2 regions of the Sphingobium sp. ba1 genome follow, and region 2 is predicted to be linked to the other one. Evidence: riboswitches for the same ligand, from Rfam matches in the RefSeq annotation. Region 2 holds a riboswitch; the other holds the start of a gene.

Region 1 (3,417 bases), on a different contig from region 2:
GTCGGCGGGCGTCACCATGCGCGCGCCGTCGGGCGCATCGTCGGGCGCGATCAGGCTTTCGTCGCGCCAGATCGGCGTGCCATCCTTGCGCCAATAGACCGCATAGGCCCAGCGCGGCAGGCTTTCGCCCGGATACCATTTGCCCTGCCCATGATGCAGCAGGCCGCCCGGCGCAAAGGTCGCGCGCAGCTTGCGGATCAGCCGGTCGGCATAGGCCGCCTTGGTTGGTCCCACCGCATCGCCATTCCATTCGCCCGCATCGCCGCCATCGACCGCCACGAACGTCGGCTCGCCCCCGGTGGTCAGGCGCACGTCCTGCGCGATCAGGTCGGCATCGACCTGTGCGCCGAGCGCCATCACCGCGTCCCAGCGGCTGTCGGTGAATGGCTTGGTGATCCGCACCGCTTCGGCAATGCGGGACACGTTCATCGCAAATTCGAAATCGACTTCGGCCGGTTCGGCCATGCCGCTGATCGGTGCGGCGGACTTGTAATGCGGCGTCGCGCAGAGCGGAATATGCCCCTCGCCTGCGAACATGCCGCTGGTGGCATCCAGCGCCACCCAGCCTGCGCCCGGCACATAGGCCTCTGCCCAGGCGTGGAGGTCGACGACGTCCTGCGTCACGCCCTTTGGCCCTTCGATCGGCTCGACATCGGCGACCAGCTGGATCGAATAGCCCGACACGAAGCGCGCGGCAAAGCCGAGGCGGCGCAGCAATTGCACCAGCAGCCAGGCGGAATCGCGGCACGATCCGGTGCCGATTTCCAGCGTCTCTTCCGGCGTCTGCACGCCCGCTTCCATGCGGATGACATAGCCGACCTGTTGTTGGAGGCGGCGGTTCACCTCGACCAGGAAATCGACCGTCCGGCTTTGAAAACCATCATATTGCTCCACCATCGCGTCGAACATCGGCCCTTGTGGTTCGATGTCGAAATAGGCGGCGAGGTCGGTCTTCAGCTGGTCGTCATAGGCGAAGGGGTAAGTCTCCGCATAAGGCTCGACGAAGAAATCGAATGGATTAATGATGTCGAGGTCCGCGAGCAGATCGACCTGGATGCGGAAATGATCGACCGGATCGGGAAACACCACGCGCGCCAGCCAGTTGCCGTGCGGGTCCTGCTGCCAGTTCAGGAAATGGTTCGCCGGTTCGATCTTCAGCGCATAATTGGGGACTTTGGTCCGGCTATGCGGCGCCGGGCGCAGGCGGATGACCTGTGGCCCCAGGCGGATCGGGCGATTGTAACGATAGGCGGTGAGGTGGTGGAGTGCGGCTTTGAGCATGGCCGCGATCAAACGCTACCCCCTGCTGCAATGCAACAGCCAATCGCGCGGGCCGTGCAGATTCTAGGGAGTGCCCAACCGCCCGCGCCGATAGCGCCGCCGCAGCACCGCGCCTGCGATCAGCAGCGGCGTTGCCATCAGCATCAGCGCCATGCCGATCAGGCTGGGCGACCAGCCCAGGATGCTGTGCAGGCCAAAGGCCGACGGCGCGAGCCACAGCAGAAACCCGGCGGTCAGCAGCCACAGCCCCCAACGGCGCGGGCGCACCGCGACCATGCGATATTCATGCCGCCACGCCTTGCGGCCTTCCTTGGTGGAAAGATCGGGTGGGGGATGGTGAGACATAAGCGCTGGACTCATGCCGCGAACGGCTTACCCTGTCCAGCATCCCCGGGGGACCGTCCGCAGACGGTTGAGAGGCAGCTATGTGGCTGCGACCCGTTGAACCTGATCCGGCTGACACCGGCGTAGGGAGGGTCAGCGCGCCGTCACACCGCCCGCCGTCGCTCTCCTCGCCCATGAAGGAGAGACGAAAATGGCAGATGTTCCCGCCCGCACCGAAATCGGCGTCACCACTGGCCCCATCAGGGGGTCGCGCAAAATTCATGTCGGCCCGCTGAAGGTCGCGATGCGCGAAATCACGCTGGAGCCGGGCAGCGGCGAAGCGCCGGTGCGCGTCTATGACACGTCCGGTCCCTATACGGACCCGGCGGCGCAGATCGACATTCGTGCGGGCCTGCCCGCGTTGCGCCACGACTGGATCGTCGGCCGGGGCGATGTGGAGACGTATGCCGCGCGCGAAGTGCGGCCGGAGGATAATGGGCTCAAAGGGCCGGATCGTAGCGGCGGGGTGGCCCAATTCCCGCTGGGGGCGCGGCGGCCGTTGCGCGCCAAGGCGGGCGCCAATGTCAGCCAGATGCATTATGCCCGTCGCGGCATCATCACGCCGGAAATGGAATATGTGGCGGAGCGCGAGAATCTGGGCCGGGCGCGGCTGGCCGAATATGTCCGCGACGGGCAGGATTGGGGCGCGGAAATCCCCGATTATGTGACGCCCGAATTCGTCCGTGACGAAGTGGCGCGCGGCCGGGCGATCATCCCCAGCAACATCAACCATCCCGAATCCGAACCGATGGCGATCGGCCGCAATTTCCTGGTCAAGATCAACGCCAATATCGGCAACAGCGCGGTCGCATCCGACGTCGCCGCCGAAGTCGACAAGCTGGTCTGGTCGATCCGCTGGGGCGCGGACACGGTGATGGACCTGTCCACGGGCCGCAACATCCACGACACGCGCGAATGGATCATCCGCAACTCGCCCGTGCCGATCGGCACCGTGCCCATCTATCAGGCGCTCGAAAAGGTCGGCGGCGTCGCCGAGGATCTGACCTGGGAGATTTTCCGCGACACGCTGATCGAGCAGGCGGAACAGGGCGTCGACTATTTCACCATCCATGCCGGCGTGCGGCTGCCCTATATCCCGATGACCGCCAAGCGCGTCACCGGCATCGTGTCGCGTGGCGGCTCCATCATGGCGAAATGGTGCCTCGCCCATCATCGCGAAAGCTTCCTCTACGAGCGGTTCGACGAGATTAGCGAGATCATGAAGGCCTATGACATCGCCTATTCGCTGGGCGATGGCCTGCGCCCCGGTTCGATTGCTGACGCCAATGACGAGGCGCAATTTGCCGAACTCTATACGCTGGGCGAACTGACCAAGCGCGCCTGGGAACAGGATGTGCAGGTGATGATCGAGGGGCCGGGCCATGTGCCGATGCACAAGATCAAGCAGAATGTGGAAAAGCAGCTCGAAGCCTGCGGCGAAGCGCCTTTCTATACGCTGGGGCCGCTCACCACCGACATCGCGCCGGGCTACGACCATATCACCTCAGGGATCGGCGCGGCTATGATCGGCTGGTATGGCACGGCGATGCTTTGCTATGTCACGCCCAAGGAGCATCTGGGCCTGCCCGACCGCGACGACGTGAAGGTCGGCGTGGTGACCTACAAGCTCGCCGCCCACGCTGCTGATCTGGCCAAGGGGCATCCGGCGGCGAAGGTGCGCGACGATGCGCTGAGCCGCGCGCGGTTCGAATTCCGCTGGCGCGACCAGTTCAACCTGTCGCTCGACCCCGA
Region 2 (3,417 bases):
AGGATTTATAGGGGTTTGATCCCCTTTCCAGGAAGGCACATGATGAACGGCTACCAGCATCTGGGTTTGGATGAGCGGCGACAGATCTATCAACTGGCTGCAACCGGGCGGTCCGTGCATCAGATAGCAGCGTCGCTGCAGCGACATCGTTCGACCATCTATCGCGAGCTCAAACGTAATCAGCATCTCGATGACGAGCCGGTGTTTCGTGGCTATTTTCCAACGGCCGCACAAACGATGGCGGACAGGCGCCGGGTGCGTGGCGGCAAAATCGCCCGAAAGCCCGAGCTTGCCGCCTATATCGCCGACCGCTTGTCAGCAGCCTGGTCGCCGGAGCAGATTGCGGGATACCTTCGACGCCATCGCGGTAATCGTGAAGCCGTCTGTCACGAGACCATCTACCAGTTCGTCTATGGGCCGGACGGACGAAGCCAGGGCCTGTGGCGCCTTCTGCCTGTTGCCCGTCGATCTCGACGGCAGCGCTATGCGCGCAAGCCCCGCGGTCTGCATATCCCTTTGGCCAACACCATTGGCAAACGCCCTTCCGAAATCGGTAATCGCAGGAGCTTTGGTCATTGGGAAGGCGCCTGATGACCTTCAGGTTGGAATATGGCAAAGCCAACCTCACCTCGCTGGTCGAGCGCCGCAGCCGGTTTACTATCCTCGCCCGCAATCCCAGTCGGCATTCCGCCGGCGTCATGTCGGGAATCCAGCACCACTTGCACATGCTGCCCCCTTCCCTGCGTCAGAGCATCACCTTTGACCGGGGAACGGAATTTGCTGCCTTTGTGACACTCCAGAAGAAACTCGCGATGACGAGCTATTTCTGCCTGCCATCGGCACCCTGGCAAAAGGGCAGCGTGGAAAACAGCAACGGTCGCATACGGCGCTTCCTGCCGTCTGACACGGACCTGGCGTTGCTATCGGATAAGGAAATCCAGGCCGTTGCTGATCGCATCAACAGCACCCCTCGCAAGTGCCTGAACTATCGCACCCCGCATGACGTTCTGGGAGAGCAAATCACCCTCCTCAACGCCCGGTAGATTTGCCATCCAGGGTGGGGCTCGCCCCACCCTGGATGAAATGCTACGCATCCCATGGATGTCGCGCTTCAAATCGAAACCGCCTTTGTTTGCGGCGTTTCGATGGAGCTAGCCGCAGCATAAACTATGCGGCCCCTCCCAATCACGGAAGCGTTTGACGTTCGCACATTCTGCGCATAGTCGCAGGCGCACATTCACCCACGGGGTGTCCTGGCGCTGTCAGGGCTGAGACGCGGATCGGGCGCAAGGGGTGCCTAGTCCGCAAACCCGCGAACCTGATCCGGCTCATACCGGCGGAGGAATAGGGACTATGCGTCGTTACGCCATCATCTCGTTTACCTGTCTGTCCACCCTACCCTTCGCATTCGTATTGTCCAATGCGGCGCGGGCGGCCGAAGGGAGCGAGGCGGATCGCATCATCGTCACGGCGCGGGGGCGCGAGGAAGCGCAGATCGGCGTCCCCGATACGGTGACCGTCTATGGTCCCGCCGCCATTGCCGCGCGCAAGATGACGACGATCGACGATTTCATCGCGGCAACGCCGGGCATCTTCATCATCAATGATCAGGATCCAGGTACGAATTTGATATCGGTACGTGGCGTATCGACCAATCGCAGCCAGTCGCCTTCTATCGCTTATATCGTTGATGGTTTGGCGCTGGCCGATTCCGAACTCTTCACCCTGCGAACCTATGATGTCGCGCGGGTCGAGATATTGAAGGGACCGCAGGGCGCGCTGTTCGGCCGCTCGGCATCGGGCGGCGCGATTGCCGTGGCGACGAATGAGCCCGGCCCGGATTGGGGTGGCGAAGCGGCGGTCGGTATCGGCAATGGGTTCACTTGGACCGCCGATGGCGTGGTCAATGCGCCGCTGTCCGACCGTGTGCAAGTGCGGTTGGCGGGTTCCTATCGCAACAGCGAAGGGTTCATCCGCAACAGCTTCCTCGACAAAAAAGTCGATGGCCAGATCAGCCGCAACCTGCGGCTGAAGGCGACGATGGTGCTGAGCGAAACCGCGACCTTCAAACTGCGCGCGAGTTGGGCCGAGGAGGAAGGCGGCGCGGCCTATATCTCGTCGGGCAATGTGACCGGTCTTTACGGTGGTAGGCTGGCAGGCGATGCGCTGACCGATCCGTTCGGCGATTTCGAGGGACGTTCCGACCGCAATTATTGGGGCGTTCAAGCGACTTATGAGCAGCTGCTGGGTGATACCCTGAGCCTGAGCTGGACCGGCGGCTATGACGAATATCATAAGGATTTCGTCGAGGAACTGGATTTCCGCAACGACACGCCAATCACGCTAGGCGGTATTCCGCTCTTTCCAGATGGTATCCAGCCCATCTCTCAACCCGTTGATATTCTGGCCTGGACCAGCGAGTTGCGGCTGACATCGATGACCGATGGTCCGCTACGTTGGCATGTCGGGCTGTTTTTCCAGCGGCTGGAGCGCGACCGGACCGACGATTTCGGGCCTTTGCTGTTCGGCGCGGAAGCGTTACGCGCGGAGACACGCTCGAACCAGATCGGTGTCTTCGCTCAGGCGAGCTACGACATTGCGCCGCAGATCGAATTGACCGCCGCGCTGCGCTACGACCGCGATCGGCGCAAGGAAGATACGGTCGGCTCGACAAGCGGCGCGCTGGTGGCGCAGCGGGCGCGGACGTTTGACAAATGGCAGCCCAAGGTTTCGCTGGCGTGGCGGCCCAATGCGAACCTGACCGCTTATGTGACCGGCGCGGTTGGTTTCAAGGCGGGCGGGTTCAATCCCCTGCCCGGCGCGACGGATGTGTGGCAAGCCGTGTTCCCCGGCGAGACGACCAAGTCGGTCGAGGTCGGCGTCAAGGCGCAGAGCAGCGATGGCCGGGTGCGTGGGTCGATCGCGGGCTTCGTCACCGACTATAGCAATTTCCAGAATACGGTCTTCCTGGGCAATTCGGTGGTGCTGTCGGTGCCGCAAGTCGATGTCCATGGGTTGGAGGCGTCGGGCGATGTGGCGCTGGGCGCAGGGTTCCGCGTCGATGGCGGGATCGCCTGGACGCATAGCCGCACGGGTCGCTATCTGACCCCCAATCCGACGCCGGAGTCGGGTGAACCGGCGATCGTCGATATGAGCGGTAAGCGGACGCCCAATGCGCCCGACTGGACGGTCAATGGCGGGATCGGCTGGGAGGGCGCGGCAGGACCAGCGCTGGTCGATGCGCGGCTGAGCGTCGCTTATGTGTCGCGGGTGGATTTCGAGATCGACAATATCTTGCATACGCCGGGCTATACGTCGGTCGACGGGCGGATCGGCGTGACGCAGGGCGCTTGGACGTTCGACATCTGGGCGAAAAATCTGTTCGACAAGCGCTGGGCGATCTCCGCCTTTGGCCAG

What was found. Region 2 has a riboswitch for thiamine pyrophosphate ahead of IL54_RS02785 (TonB-dependent receptor). Riboswitches for the same ligand answer to the same signal wherever they lie in the genome.
Region 1: linked by a shared signal. The riboswitch ahead of thiC (phosphomethylpyrimidine synthase ThiC) and the one ahead of IL54_RS02785 (TonB-dependent receptor) in region 2 are both predicted to bind thiamine pyrophosphate.

What each region holds. Positions count from the first base shown of each region.
Region 1 covers NZ_JPPQ01000069.1:2,722,871-2,726,287, reverse strand. Annotated here, with positions in the region: partial or broken gene IL54_RS16400 (transglutaminase family protein) at 1-1,281, opposite strand, end outside; gene IL54_RS16395 (hypothetical protein) at 1,345-1,626, opposite strand; TPP riboswitch at 1,663-1,772, shown strand; gene thiC (phosphomethylpyrimidine synthase ThiC) at 1,817-3,417, shown strand, end outside.
Region 2 covers NZ_JPPQ01000053.1:13,572-16,988, reverse strand. Annotated here, with positions in the region: partial or broken gene IL54_RS25795 (IS30 family transposase) at 40-1,043, shown strand; TPP riboswitch at 1,235-1,362, shown strand; gene IL54_RS02785 (TonB-dependent receptor) at 1,354-3,417, shown strand, end outside.